2 regions of the Exiguobacterium sp. K1 genome follow, and region 1 is predicted to be linked to the other one. Evidence: riboswitches for the same ligand, from Rfam matches in the RefSeq annotation. Region 1 holds a riboswitch; the other holds the start of a gene.

Evidence for each region. A riboswitch is a leader RNA that binds a small molecule or an ion and turns the genes downstream of it on or off. The one in region 1 is predicted to bind thiamine pyrophosphate.
Region 2: another riboswitch for thiamine pyrophosphate. It lies ahead of tenA (thiaminase II); the one in region 1 lies ahead of tenI (thiazole tautomerase TenI).

What each region holds. Positions count from the first base shown of each region.
Region 1 is NZ_JAOTIT010000007.1:63,346-71,063, forward strand. It holds gene N7U64_RS13410 (exonuclease SbcCD subunit D) at 1-802, opposite strand, end outside; gene N7U64_RS13415 (hypothetical protein) at 951-1,154, opposite strand; gene N7U64_RS13420 (hypothetical protein) at 1,240-1,629, opposite strand; gene N7U64_RS13425 (thiazole biosynthesis adenylyltransferase ThiF) at 1,742-2,767, opposite strand; gene N7U64_RS13430 (thiazole synthase) at 2,764-3,531, opposite strand; gene thiS (sulfur carrier protein ThiS) at 3,535-3,738, opposite strand; gene N7U64_RS13440 (NAD(P)/FAD-dependent oxidoreductase) at 3,735-4,727, opposite strand; gene tenI (thiazole tautomerase TenI) at 4,724-5,320, opposite strand; TPP riboswitch at 5,412-5,514, opposite strand; gene nagZ (beta-N-acetylhexosaminidase) at 5,574-6,812, opposite strand; gene N7U64_RS13455 (OsmC family protein) at 6,809-7,234, opposite strand; gene N7U64_RS13460 (MFS transporter) at 7,439-7,718, shown strand, end outside.
Region 2 is NZ_JAOTIT010000003.1:280,001-287,718, reverse strand. It holds gene N7U64_RS09080 (amino acid ABC transporter ATP-binding protein) at 25-747, opposite strand; gene N7U64_RS09075 (amino acid ABC transporter permease) at 761-1,417, opposite strand; gene N7U64_RS09070 (transporter substrate-binding domain-containing protein) at 1,478-2,254, opposite strand; gene N7U64_RS09065 (BrxA/BrxB family bacilliredoxin) at 2,558-2,983, opposite strand; gene N7U64_RS09060 (SAM-dependent methyltransferase) at 3,018-4,202, opposite strand; gene N7U64_RS09055 (sporulation protein) at 4,319-5,092, shown strand; gene tenA (thiaminase II) at 5,161-5,856, opposite strand; TPP riboswitch at 5,931-6,036, opposite strand; gene N7U64_RS09045 (DUF1002 domain-containing protein) at 6,228-7,109, shown strand; gene abc-f (ribosomal protection-like ABC-F family protein) at 7,388-7,718, shown strand, end outside.

The DNA.
Region 1 (7,718 bases):
TGCCGGTCAGTTCACGCAAATCTCGTTTCGCCGTCAACGGTTCGAAGCGGCGATCAAATGTTCCACCATCATTCAGCGTCAAGATATCGACCCCTTTGATGTGACTGGCTTCCGAAAACGAATACTTCAACAGTGAACCGCTGTAGCGGATCGTCTCCGACTTGATCGCAAGCGGATTATGCAGATGACCGAGTGCCGTATACGTAAACGGAGCAAACGCACTGGCGCTGACCTGTCCCGCGGTCCCGACCGACAATTGGCGTTCGGAATCGGTCTCCAGCCCGCCAATGACAAAGGCATGCCCGACAAGGACACTTGGTCCCTCAATGTCCAACGTCTCGATGATTTTTCGCATCGCGTCATCATGCGTCCGGATTGTTTCATCTTGATAGACATACCGGACGGTCGCCGGATCTGCGAACGGGACCGGATAAAAACGGACGCCTTTGATCTCCACCGGTTCGATTGTGTCCGTCAATTTACCGGCCAGGTGCAGACCCGCCCGTTCGAGTAATGTCGTTCCGAAACTCAGCCGTTCCGCTGAATCATGATTACCGCTGATCGCAACGACCGGAATCTTCCGTTCGAGCACGATGTCGGCTAAGACCGTATCGAGCAGCTCGACCGCTTCCGTCGGCGGGACGGCACGGTCATACAAATCTCCGGCAATGATGACCGCGTCCGGCTGTTCCCGGTCCAGCAACCGCAAAAATTCCTGAAGAACGGCGCGTTGATTGCCGAGCATCGATTCCCCGTGAACGATTTTCCCTAAATGCCAGTCGGCTGTATGAATCCATTTCATCTCTTATCACGCTCACTTTTTCTCTATAATATCCTTATTTTAGCATGACTCGTGTCGTTCTGACGATGCTGTAGGTGATTCTAAAACGAGTAAAACCCATGGATTGGCCGGGGATTTCATCCGGTCAACCTATGGGTCGCTGTAGACGTTATGTGTGAAAGGTTAATCCGTGCTCCGCGAGCAACTGTCTCAGTTTCGGTATCGAGGACGGTCCGATTCCGTGCCACTGCAACAGTTCTTCTTCCCGGTAGGTCGCTAACATCTGGAGTGTCGTTACCCCGTGTTCGCTTAAGGCACGTTGCGCCGGTTTCGCAAGGACTAGAAATGGATCAGCCTCAGATCGTTTTTGCATTCATGATGACCTCCTGACAAAATAGACAAAACCCGCTTTCCGATTCAGCCGGAAGGCGGGTTTTCGGATGACTGATCAGTCATCTTCAGTGGGTGTGGCGCTTTTGCCGAAATCTTTTGACCGACGTGAAGATGGATACGGATCCTCCGATGATTGCTCCGACGACGATTCCCGTTGTAAATTTTCCTGCGGGATTTTTCGCAGAACCTGGTTCAGTTGCTGTTATATGTTCTTCCTGTTTCTGCTCGAATAACTGTTGGAGAGGGGAGGATGTAGTCTCGACTTCAACGATCCGGTCAACTTCCTGTTTACAATCTTCCCGGCGTTCGACGCTGCAAGGTGACAGATAAAATGGATTCAGATTCGTCCGATACCGGTCTGGATTCCAATTCGCTTGCTGAACGACTTCAGCTGCATGGTCTGTCCGCTTCGTCTGATCCAATGGCTGGATCGATTGATCGAATTCTTGTTTCATCGTAATCACTCCTCTTCGCATTCAATTCCACCAAAAAAGCTCCGACTTACGTCTGAAGTCTTATTTACCTCTTTTTTAAACATCTAAAACATGTATTAAAAAAATTCTTTTGCTAATTTGTGAACATTTCCACAAAGTAAGTCCCGTATATGTGTTTCGCCTTTCTAGGATCAGGCTCGCCGTGCAGTAAAATCCGTCCGTCGGCAAAAGCCGTAATCCGGTAATCATCCGCCTTGAACATCAGCAGATACGGATTCCGGAGACAGCTGATCCCGTGTGTAGTCAGCTCCTGTTCAAGCCGGACTAAATCCCGCGGTCCTTCGCCGCGGATTTGAACCGTATCCCGGCCGCACAAAGTCACGAATTGAACGGTCGGTGCATTCAGATACGGGTAGACCGGATCCTCTCCGCAAGACGGGCACGCGGATTGTCTGAGAGAACCGACGTTGATTTGACTCTGATGATTATCCCAGACATCGAATGACAGCAACGTCTTCCGTAAGGCGTTGTCCGCTCCCGTCAAATACTTCAAGGCTTCCGTCACTTGATGCGCCGCGACCAGTTGGACGACGGGACTGATGACGCCCGACGTCTCGCATGTCTCCTGCTGTTTCGGCAGATGTTCAAGTAGACAATGCAAACAAGGGGTCTGGCCGGGGCGAATCGTATAAGTCATGCCGTAGCTGCCGACGCAGGCACCAAAAATCCAGGGAATGCCGCGTTTTGACGCCACATCATTGATCAGCATCCGGACACCGAAGTTGTCTGTCGCATCAATTATCAAATCACTGTCGCGGACCAGACGTTCAATATTTTCCGGTGTGACATCTTCGACGATTGCCGTGACGGAAACCATCGAATTGACTTTGCCGAGCCGGCGTTTGGCCGCAACCGTCTTCGGCAAATGATCCTGCACGTCCTGTTCCGTGTAGAGTTGTTGCCGTTGCAGGTTGCTCCACTCGACATAATCCCGGTCAATCAACGTGACGTGCCCGACCCCTCCCCGGACAAGCTGCTCGGCATTCGCCGTTCCGAGTGCACCGGCACCGATGATGACGATACGACAATCCGCCAGTAGATCCTGTCCCTTTTGTCCGATCGGACGAAATCGGACTTGCCGGCTGTACCGATCCGTCATGACCGGCTGATCCCGCTTATCGGACTGCTTGCCGTCGCATACCGTTTTTTCTCGATCCGTCCGGCTTCGAAACCAAGTCGTCCCGCTTCGACCGCCAGTTTCATCGCCTGCGCCATCTTAACGGGATCTCCGGCATGGGCAACGGCTGAATTCAACAGGACAGCATCCGCTCCGAGTTCCATCGCGTAAGCGACGTCTGCCGGTGAACCGATGCCGGCGTCGACGATGACCGGGACTGTCAGTTGTTCGATGATGAAACTGAGCGCGAGCGGATTCAGAATCCCCTGACCGGAACCGATTGGTGATGCGGCCGGCATGATGGCATGACAACCGAGTTCTTCGAGCCGGCGGGCCAGCAATAAATCGTCTGATGTATACGGTAAGACGATGAAACCGTCCTTGATCAGTTCTTCTGACGCCCGCAACGTTTCAATCGGATCCGGCAACAACGTCTTATCGCACCCGATCACTTCGACTTTGACCATATCGCACATCCCGGACGCGCGGGCAAGTCGTGCGAGACGGACCGCTTCTTCTGCTGTTTTCGCCCCTGCCGTGTTCGGCAGCAAATCATAGCGGCTTAAATCAAGCGCCGCAAGCGGATCGGTCTGTCCTTTTGCAAAGACGTCGAGCCGTCGGACTGAAAACGTCAGGATGTTCGTCCCGGATGCTTCGACCGCAAGTTGTTGTATCGTTGCATCCGGATACTTCCCCGTTCCGAGTAACAAGCGTGAAGCAAATGTTTTTCCACCGATTTCTAACATGATTCATCCTCCTCCTACAAAATGAACGATTTCAATGACATCTCCGGGCTGAACGGTCGTGTCCGGATAACGGCACCGGTCGATGATCTGCCGGTTCTGCTCGATGATGACGATTTTTCCGTCAATCGCCAGCTGTTGCAATAAGTCGTGTAACGTCGTTATTTCTTCGGTCAATGCGTAGTCTTTTCCATTTAAACGAATGTTCACTTCGTGTTCTCCCCCTGTCGCTGGTGACTAAAAGCACCTAGCATCGCTTTCGGTTTTTTCCCCATGATGCAATCGGCCAACACAGTTGCCGTCGCCGGTGCCAGTAGGATGCCATGCCGGTGATGACCAGTTGCGACGAATAATCCGTCGATGCCGTCCACCGGTCCAAGATACGGCAGACCGTCACCGGTTTGCGGTCGGACGCCGGCCCACGCTTCGACGAACACAGCTTCCGCAAGCGGCGGATAGAGCCTGATCGCTTGATTTACTAACAAACGAATGCTGTCGAGACGGACGGTCGTCGATTCATCCCCGGGCCGTTCCGTCGCTCCGATGATGATTCGTCCGTCTGCTTTCGGAACGAGGTACACCTGTTCATTAAACAGCGTCCGGTCGAGGCGTCCGGTCATGAGGCGAACGGACAGACACTCCCCCTTGACCGGACTTGTGTCGATCGTGATGCCGAGCGTGCGTAATACAGCTTCCGATCCACGACCACTGGCGACAATGATTTGTCTGCCTGTCCGTAGACCTCGGTTCGTCTCGGCGCCGATGATCCGCTGTTCGTCCCGAACGAGCTGCGAAACAGATGTGTCTTCCTCAATGACTCCACCCCGTCGTTCAATCGCTCTCCGTAAAGCCTGCGTCATTAATCGCGAATCGATCTGTCCGACTTGTTCGAGCGTCAAGGATTGATTTCCTCGTTGCAGGCAAAACGGCTGTTCCAGATAACCACTCCCGAGACCCGTCTCGTCCGACAATTTCCTGACCAATGTCGGATAGAGCGTCCGGCTGAGCGCCGCCAGTTCGTGTAACGATTCCGGCAGTTCCTCGTCTGTCGCAAGCATCCCTGCCGCTGCCCGTGTCGCCCCTTGCCCGGCTGTCGACTGGTCAAGTAACCGGACAGTTTGTCCGCGTTTGAGCAACTCATAGCCGAGCGTCAGACCGATGATCCCAGCCCCGATAATTAAGACATCCGGTCGTGTCATCGTTGCATCACCTCCCGGAACCGGTCAGCTGCTTTAAGCGGAATCGCTTGCCTGAGAATCCCCGACAAGACGGCAACGCCCGAACAGCCGGTCGCAAGGGCATCCCGAACGTTGGCCGGATTGATGCCGCCGATCGCAATGACCGGAATCGTAGTCTGGTCGACGATATGTTTTAAGGCATGCAGTCCCCGCGGCGGTACCCCTGGTTTTGACCCGGTTTCAAAAATATGACCGTACATCACGTAATCCGCACCGGCTTGTTCTGCTGCTGCCGCTTCCATCAGCGAATGGACCGATTGACCGATCCGCAGTTCCGGAAAACGGCGCCGGACACGATCGACCGGAATACTGCGTGTCGTCAGTTGAATTCCGATGCCGGTGACGAGAGCGACGTCAAGCCGGTCATGGACGATTAATCGTTCCGCCGGCACCCCGCGTTTCATTAATAATTCAATGCAGGTCACCAACTCCTGTGCGGACCAGTGCGGTTCCCGCAGATGAATCTGGTCGACGTGCGTTGCGAGTTCCGGTAACGTGCGTTCCAGCGTTTCCCGGCCCTGTTGACCGGTTGTCATCAGATGTAACCGATTCATCATTTCCCCCCTTTCTACACGAAAAAGGACCACCCCATGAACTGATGGAGTGGTCCTACAAAAAAGGGCGACAGTCGTCGCTTCCTCTATGATTGATCGGAATCCACTTCCCTCCGCTAGTACGAACTAGATCAGGTTCAAAGGGTCCGGATACTTCCGTCTCAGTCTGCTGCGAGACTCCCCTAGTGTAGGTATTGATTTATGTGGTACGCCTGTAGTTTACCATGGGTAGTCCGGTTTGTTCTACCCTTGATTAACGTCGCATGTCCGATTCGACCGCTTTGACCTGCTCGATCAAGCGTTCATAATCGCCGACGCGTTTCGTTTGAGACAAGTCATACGTTTGTTTCAAGCGTAGAACCCGTTCCACTTTCTGATCGAGATCGGCTCTCGACAATTTTCCTTGTTTGATCCGCACCATGATTTCCTTGTGAACGGACGTGTAGGCGCCGGGCGACGAAAACATCGCCATGTCGGCACCGTTTTCGAGCGCAAGGCTTACCGCCTGAGCCAGACCGTATCGTTCCGTAATCGCGCCCATCACCAGATCATCCGTGATGATGACCCCGTCAAACTTCAGTTCATCCCGTAAGATACCGGACATGACCGGTTTTGACAACGAAGACGGACGGGATTTGTCGAGAGCCGGGAACAGAATATGCGCGACCATCACCATTTCGGCCCCTTCTTTAATCGCCCGTTTGAACGGGACGAGTTCCGTCTGTTCGAGTTCCGCTTTCGTCGCATCGACCCGCGGCAGACCGACATGGGAATCGACGGTCGTGTCGCCGTGTCCCGGAAAATGTTTGACGACCGGAACGACGTCTTCTTCTTTCATCCCCTGCATCAACGGGACACCCAGCCGGGCCACTTGTTCCGGATCCGCACTGAGCGATCGATCACCGATGATCGGATTCGCCGGATTACTGTTGACGTCAAGGACCGGAGCAAAGTCCATATTAAAGCCGTAAAAACGGGAAATCAAACCGAGCGTCCGTCCGACTTCCTTCATCAAAGCAGGATCATTTTTCTGACCGAACGACAGGCTCGGTGATAATTTCAGTTGCGCATCCGGGACCCGGCTGACGCGTCCACCTTCTTCATCAAAACCGAGGAACGCTTTTTCGTCCGTCGTTTGCGCTTTGGTAATTGCTGTCGTAAAGGTTTTCAATTGATCGGTCGAGGTGATATTGCCGCCAAGCAGCAGGACACCACCGAGTGCATGATTCTGCAGTAATTGACGGTCCGCTTGCGTCAGAGCTGTTCCCGTCACGCCGATGTACAGCAACTGATCAACTTTTTCCGCTGTCGACATCTTCGAGATGGTCTCTTTCAGTTGTTTTTCCGCCCGTTCAGCGGCAGAAGGCCGGTCCGCTTGCGGCGGCTTTGTTTTCTTCGCCGGCTTCGGTTCCGGTGCAGCCGGTTTTGCGGGCTCGTCGGCGCAACCGGCGAGGAGGATACTTGCCAACAGAACAGGAACAATCCGCTTCAAATCGGTTCCTCGTTCCGGACACCGTTGATCGAATAATAGACTTCAATTTCTGCATTCAGCGATTGTGAGACCGAGCAGTATTTGTCTTTGGATAAGGCAATCGCCCGGCGGACTTTATCTTCCGGTAAATCACCTTCGAGCCGGTAATGAATCGAAATCGTCGTGAAACGCCGGGGATGATCATCCGCCCGTTCACCTTCGATATCCATTTCAAATGACGTCAGCGTCAAACGCATCTTTTCTAAAATTGAGACGATATCGATGCCGGTACAACCGGCAACGGCGTGAAGCAGGAGCTCTGTCGGCCGGGGTGCTTGATTGTCTCCGCCGTTTTCCGGCGCGGCATCCATCGCTAAGTGATGTCCGGATTCGGTCTCCCCGCTAAAACCCATCTTGTGATTCCAAGTGACTGTTGCTTGCATCAAGATCACGTCCTTTTCTGATTTAAGTGATGTTTCCTACTCTGTTAGTATACCCGAATCTGTGACAGGTGAAATTGACTGTCTATTCACAATAATGCTTCTTTTTCTGTGTCAGGCAAATCCGGTTTCCGCCCTTGTTAAATCATGCTATTCTGATAAACGATAGTTTTTTTGCGCACAGGCGCCAGAAGTGGGGAATTATTTATGTCATCATCATCGACTCGTTTGAGTCAAGCCGACTGGCTGTTAATCGCGACGTTATCCATGTTGACGTTTGTCCTTGGAACAAGCGAATTCGTCATCGTCGGTATTTTATCTGAAATTGCGGACGGTCTGAACATCACGATTGCAAAAGCCGGGACACTCGTCTCCGCCTTTGCGATCGCCTTCGCCATCGGAACACCGATTACGATGTCCTTGACCGGACACCTCGAACGGCGGAAGTTAATGCTCAGTCTGATTTTCGTCTGGATCATTTTGAATA
Region 2 (7,718 bases), on a different contig from region 1:
ATTGAATCGAGTCGGCGCTTTTCGTTATAACACTTTTTCCAAGAATTTTTTGGCGCGATCGGTTTTCGGATGATCAAACAGTTCCACCGGACTGCCTTCTTCCATCAGAATGCCTTCATCGAGGAACAGGACGCGGTCGGCAACTTCTTTTGCAAAGCCCATCTCGTGCGTAACGATGACCATCGTCATGCCGCTTTCTGCCAGTTGTTTCATGACATCAAGCACTTCGTTGACCATTTCCGGGTCAAGCGCCGATGTCGGCTCGTCAAACAGCATGACGTTCGGTTCCATCGCGAGAGCTCGAGCAATCGCGACCCGTTGTTTTTGACCGCCCGACAGCTGGTTCGGGAAGTTGTCACGCTTTTCGGCCAAACCGACACGTTCGAGCAGGACTTCCGCCCGTTTGACAGCCGCATCTTTCGAGAGACCAAGCACGTTAATCGGTGCATAAATCAAGTTATCGAGGACCGATTTATGCGGGAACAGATTAAACTGTTGGAACACCATGCCAATGTTTTGACGAGCCTTGGCGATGTTTGCTTTCGGTTTCGTCAATTCAAAACCATCGACGTTAATCGTGCCGCTTGTCGGCTGTTCCAACAAATTAATGCATCGTAAGAACGTTGATTTCCCGGATCCCGACGGACCGATGACGGCAACGACTTCGCCGCGTCCGACCGTCGTCGTAATGCCTTTTAAGACTTCTAGTTTTCCAAACTGCTTATATAGATCAGTAACTTGAATCATAGGTTCCATATGATTACCCACTCTTTCTCATAGCTTTTTCGACTTGCTGACCAATCAAGGACAATCCCATGACAAGTACGAAATAGACGAATCCTGCAAACAATAACGGTTCAAAATACAAGGCCTTCTCTCCACCGACGACTTGCGCCCGGCGCATGACGTCGAGGACACCGACGGTCGAAATCAAAGCGGATTCTTTTGTTAATGTGATCAGCTCGTTCATGATCGCCGGCAGGATATTTTTGAACGCTTGCGGCAAGATGATCGACCGTAACTGTTTCATGTAAGGAATACCAAGGGCGTCTGCTGCTTCCCACTGTCCGCGGTCAACGGCTTGAATGCCGGCCCGGATGATTTCCGAAATGTAAGCCCCGGAGTTTAAGGAAAAGGCGATGATGGCGGATTGATACCCCGTCGTCACGTACCCTGTCAACTGCGGTAACCCAAAATGAATGATTGCCAGTTGTAAAATCAACGGCGTTCCACGGAAGACCGCCGTATAGGCATGACCAATAAATCGAATAAATCCGTTTTTCGTGATTTTTAACGCCGCGACGACAATCCCGATTAACATACCGGCAATCGCGGCGACGATGACGACTTGAAATAGAACTGGAATTCCTTGCAGAATATATGGGATTGAATCTTGAATCTTTGTAAAGTCTATCATAACCAATCTCCTAACGTCGCACAAAAGGGATGAGGTTACCCCCACCCCTATGCACTACTCTTATTTTGCTTCTTTTTGGAACCATTCTTCCGCGAGTTTATCGATGTCGCCGTTGTCGATCATCTTCTTCAACTCTTTGTTGAAGTCGTCACGCATTTTGTCCCCTTTTTTGAAGGCGACGGCAGAACCGGTTGGCCCGTCTTCTTTGATTTCATACGTTTTTAATGCTTTGTCCTGATCCATGTATTTGACGGCTACTGCGTCTTCAATGATCAAGGCGTCGATCCGGCCCGTATTCAACTCCTGAATGATTTCCGGAATTTTATTTAATGAAACAGCTTCACTGTCTTTGTAACGGTCCTTCGCCAACGCTTCCTGGATCGATCCGAGCTGGACACCCAGTTTCTTGCCTTTTAGCTCGTCATCTGACGCGATCGCTTTATCTTTCGTCATGACCAGGTTTTTGGACTGGAAATAAATATCCGTGAAGTCGGCGTTTTTCTTCCGCTCGTCGGTCGGCGTCATTCCCGCCATGACGAAATCAACACGTCCCGCACTGAGCGCTCCAAGCAGACTGCCGAACTCCATGTCCTCAATTTTCAAATCATATCCGAGGTTTTTTGTGACTTCTTTGGCGATTGCCACATCAAATCCGACGATGTCATCACCTTTTGCTGTATCGATATACTCGAATGGGAAGTAATCCGCTGACGTTCCCATCGTCAATACTTTATCGTTCTTTTTTGTCGTATCCCCTGTCGATTCCTCCGAAGCGCCACATGCTGCCATTGTGACTGCTAGAATGCCTGCCATTGCCGTTGCTGCTAATTTCTTCATCAATAAATTCCCCTTCCAACGCTCAATTGTCAGAACTTTAACAATAGTATGACTTATGTTTTTTTCTAATTCAATACTAAAAAGTTCGACCTGATTTATTGCTTTTAGAATATACGAATATTTATTCATTGTAAAGCATAATAATCTGTAAAAATTGCATAAAATACGGATTTATTCATATTTGATGAGTAATCACTTATGTTGATAACGCTTACATTTATTTCAGGACAAGCGACTTTCGTTCAACGGACGGTGTTTCATAAAAAAACCTGCCCCTCAAGCAGGGGCAGGTTTTTGATTTACTTAAGCGTAGATTTCAATCAGTGACTCTAACTTCTCGACGACTTCTTCCGCTGTAAACGATTCGATGTCAAACCGTTCGACCATCGACAGGATGTTTCCATCCTGCATCAAAGCGAATGATGGCGATGACGGTGGATATCCTTCGAAGTATTCACGGGCCCGATCGGTTGCTTCCCGGTCTTGTCCTGCAAATACCGTTACGAAATGATCCGGTTTGACACCTTCCATACGGTTGACATAGGCAGCTGCCGGGCGGGCAATACCGCCGGCACATCCACAAACGGAATTGACGAGGACAAGCGTCAGTCCTTCGCGCTTCATTGCCTCATCGACGCTCTCAGCCGTCGTCAATTCTTCAAAACCGGCTGCCGCTGCTTCTTTACGTGCCGTTTGAACGACATCTTCAAAATACATTTGGAAATCCATTGTATTTGTTTCCCCCTTTAATTCGTTGTCTTCTTTATTGTACGAGTTTCGATGAAATCTGTCCAAGTCTGCCGCTCAATTCACGTTCTAAATACGGCTTTGCATGCAACAGCTCCCGGAAAGCGATATACCGGTCGATTTTTTCTTCTGTTGGCCGTTTCGGATTTTTGTAAGCCCGAATCAGGATGTTTTTCGGCGTGTTTTCTAAATCGATGAATTCAAGCAATTGCGTCTCGTATCCGACAAGTGTCAATAACTCGGCCCGAATCGAATCCGTCGCGAGTGAAGCAAACTTTTCTTGAATCAACCCATGTTGCAGCATGACGTCAAGCGGTGAACAATCCAGTTGACGGTTTAATTCCTTTTGGCAACACGGAACGCTGAGAATCACTGATGCGTTCCAATCAACGGCACGGGCAAGTGCGACATCGGTCGCGACGTCACAGGCATGTAACGTCACCATCAAGTCAACTTCTGTGTCCTGGTCGTAATCGTGGACATCACCGACACGGAAGGACAAATCATCATACCCTAAATCAGCAGCGATCGCCGCACAGTCCTCAATGACTTCTTTTTTAAGATCAAGACCGGTGACATTTAAATCAAAACCTTTGACGATCTTCAAGTAATGATAGAGAGCAAACGTCAGATACGATTTCCCGCATCCAAAATCTAAAATCCGTAATGTGCGTCCTTTCGGCAACACGGCGATACTGTCTTCGACGAATTCCAGAAAACGATTGATTTGTTTGAACTTGTCGTATTTTTGACGTTTGACCTGTCCCTCTTCCGTCATGACGCCTAAACGGATTAAAAACGGCACCGGTACACCGTCCTCTAATAAGTGACTTTTCTTCCGGTTATGCGACAAGTCTGCTTGGATCAGCTCTTTGGCAGTCGTCTTGAGGGAGACTTTCATTTTCTTCGAGAGTTGAAATTGGATTTCTTCCGTTTCGAATCGGAATAAAAATTGACGGAATTCGTCAAAGAATTGGTCCATTCTTACAATAAATTCTTCTATACTTAAATTCTCATGCTTAATGATCCGCTCATGTTGAAACTCTAACTGGATTGCATACGTATCTCTAAGTAGAATCGGTTTTACCTTGATTCGGCGGAGATCATTTGATTTCAGACGCGGACCGCTAATCGTCGCGTGTATGAGTGAAGTCGCCTGCAGTTTTTCCGTGAGCAAGTCTTTTAATTGATGTAGTTCCACGTATCGTCCCGTCCTTTTTTGTTTGGTCTTTCGAAACTGTAGCAAATTCATCCGTGTTCGACAAGCAAGTCAGCTTTCTTTTCAGTCGTCATACTTAATTTAAGGAGGAACATAACATGTTTAAAAAAATCCTTTCCCAAATCGGTATCGGTGCCGCAACGGTCGACACACGCCTCGAGCAAGAACACTGCGAACCCGGCGGTACGATTCAAGGAATCGTCCATATCAAAGGCGGTAACGTCGATCAGGAAATCGCACGGATTTATCTTGCCTTCAACACCCAGTACAAACAGGAGGTTGGGGACAGCAAAACGTTCACGACATTCACACTGGATCGGTTTGCGTTAAATGAAGCACCTTTTACCATCGAAGCCGGTGTCGAACGCGAAATTCCGTTCACGCTGCAAGTTCCTTTTAATACACCACTCTCCGTCAGTCAATCGAAATCCTGGATCGAGACCGGTCTCGATATCGCGCAAGCGGTCGACCCGTCCGATCATGATGCGGTCGTCGTCAAGGCAAACGACTATCAATCCGTCATTCTTGAAGCAATAGAAGATCTCGGATTCCGCTTGAAAAAAGCGGATACAGAAAAATTACCGGGCCGCTTCCGAAAAGACTTACCGATTGCGCAGGAACTCGAATATTCTGCCCGCGGCACGCATTATGCCCATAAACTGGATGAAATCGAAGTCATCTTGTTGCAGGACCGGTCCGGCATCGACATCGTTCTTCAAATCGACCGTCGTGCCCACAGCCTCGGCTCTTTGTTCAGCGAAATGGCGGGTACGGACGAAACGATGACAAAACTTTCCTTATCCAATCAGGAGTTAACAAATCCGTCGCTGGTGAAACAACGCCTCGCGGATTTGATTGAACGCCACAGCTGATTTATCTTTTCCATAGAAAACACCGGATCCGCCAACAAGCGAATCCGGTGTTTTTACGTTGTCTCGTCTTATTTCAATGATGTCGTTGTAATAATCTGTGCCAGGCTTTTTTCAAATGTCTCTTCTATCCAGCCCATTTCCCAAAACATCAATTCGTAATAACAGCTTCTGACGAAATGCTGCTTCATCCGGGTACGTTCTTGATCACTTGCTTGCGTTGCCAGCTCATTCAAACGGTCGATCTGCTCAAAGACCACCCGCTCGAACCAATCCGAACTGTACGTCGCAATCCATTGTTGATAAATCGGTGAAGCCGGTGCAGCGGTCTGTAATTGTTGTCCGATCTCATAATAGAGCCAGTAACACGGCAAGATGGCAGCAATCGTCTCCCCGAGCGTCCCTTCGCTTGCATGATGCATATGTGAAATATAGGCGTATGCGGTCGGGGCCGGCTCGAATCGGGCTAATGTTTCGTCCGAAATTCCAAGCGGTTCAAAAAACGACTGGTGCAGGCTCAGTTCTGCAGCATAGGTCGATGTCGCATGTTCCGCGAGTTCCGCAATCGTCGCGAATTCCTGTGCCTTGGAAGCGGCACGTGCCTGAATTTTTGCGAAATGTTTTAAGTAATAGGCATCTTGCAGCACGTAATGCCGGAATTTCCCTTCCGGCAATGTTCCGTCTGCAAGACCGGTTACGAACGGATGCGTAAAACTGCTGTCCCAGTACGGTCTTGCTGCTTGCCGGATTTCTTCACTGAATTTCATATTTCTTCCCCCTTTTGTAATCAAAAAAACGCCACACCTGATGTCAGGCATGACGTGAAAAGACCATAAAAAGAGGATCCGTCACGCCACTTCCCTCCGTAAGTCCAAACTTAATCAGGTTCAAAGGGTCCGCACGTCTCCGTCGTCTCAGTCAGCCTACTGACTCCCCTAGTGGTCGCTATTCGATTTGTTTCAAGTGTAACATGATTTCATTCAATCCTGAACATGCTCCCCTTCTTTCCATTGTTTTTTTGTACAATGAACATGACGGAAGGTCGATGTCGGCTCGTTCTTGAGACCGATTCTCTTCCGTCACCGGTCGATTAGACTGAAATTAGTACCTGATACTTAACTTACGGAGGAATTTGACAATGAATAAAACCATCACATGGACTGCTTCGGCATTACTTGCCACGACGTTATTACTGCCTACTGCCGCATCTGCCGAGCAGGTCGTCGACAAAACGATCATCACACTCGGAGAATCACTCGGAGCAAAGGATAAAGCATGGGTCTTGTCCCGCCTCAATGCACCGGAAGGCATCACTCCGATCATCGCGACTTCTGCCGATGAGGAAAAATATCTCGGGAAAAACATTCCCCAGTCCCAGCGCGGCGGCAATATGTATTCCTCCGCCAAGATCGAATTGGCTGAAAAAGGCGACGGTCTGTCCGTCGCAACCGAAAATATCACGTGGGTCACAAAAGACATGTATTTGAATGCGCTGGTCACGGCCGGTGTGACCGATGCCGACATTACGATTACTTCCCCTTATAAAGTAACCGGTACATCTGCCTTGACCGGTATCATGAAAGCCTATGATCAAACGTCAAGTGAGACCGGTATCAAACTGACGGATGAACGGAAAGATTTAGCCCAACAAGAATTATCGGTCACATCAGATGTCGGAAAAACCGTCGGGACGGATAAAGTCGCCGACTTGATGAACGAAATCAAAGCCGAAATCGCGAAGCAAAAACCGGAGACGAAAGTCGAAATCGAGAATGTCATCGTCCAAGTCATTCAAAACAACAATATCAATCTGTCCGATGCCCAAATGGAGCGCTTGACCGGTCTGTTTAACCAAATGGAAAAAGCTGATCTTAACTGGGGACAGATTGAGACGGGACTGAAGGATGCCGGACAAAACATCCAGTCCTTTGCGACATCGGAAGAAACAAAAGGATTTTTTGCCAAACTGTTTGACGGTTTAAGTGCCTTCTTTAATTCCATCGCCGGTTTATTTAAATAATCTGCTCTTCCTTTCATTCCCGGTGGCATGGTAAAATAGAGTCATCGAATGAGAAAAGGTGGTGTGGAAAGATGGGTTTTGCTGCGTGTAAGCATTGGTTGATGGAACAACTGTATCTGTTGCGCGCGATTTTTCATGGAATGGCGTTCTAAGGGACTAGTCTGTCCTTTTTTGAAGAACTCTATACTTGAAAAATAAAGCAAAGCGCATCTTCCACTGGTGAAGGAGAGTGCTGTTTGCGCTCTCCTTTTTTTGATGCGTCAGAGAGGAAAATTCATATGATGATCTGCGACATCCAACACCTGTCCAAACAATTCGGAGGCGACGATATTTTAACGGATGTGTCCCTCTTTATCCAGTCACATGACCGCATCGGCTTGATCGGACGTAACGGGAGCGGGAAAACGACTTTCCTGCGTTTACTGGCCCGGCTTGATTCACCTGACACCGGAACCATCTACCAAAAAAGCGGGCTATCCATCGGTTATTTGGAACAATTGCCGGTATTCGATCCTCACATGACCGGTCATGACGTCCTCTGGACCGCGTTCGCCCCTTTACTCGACTTACGGCAATCGTTGCACCGGCTCGAACAAGAGATGGCAACGA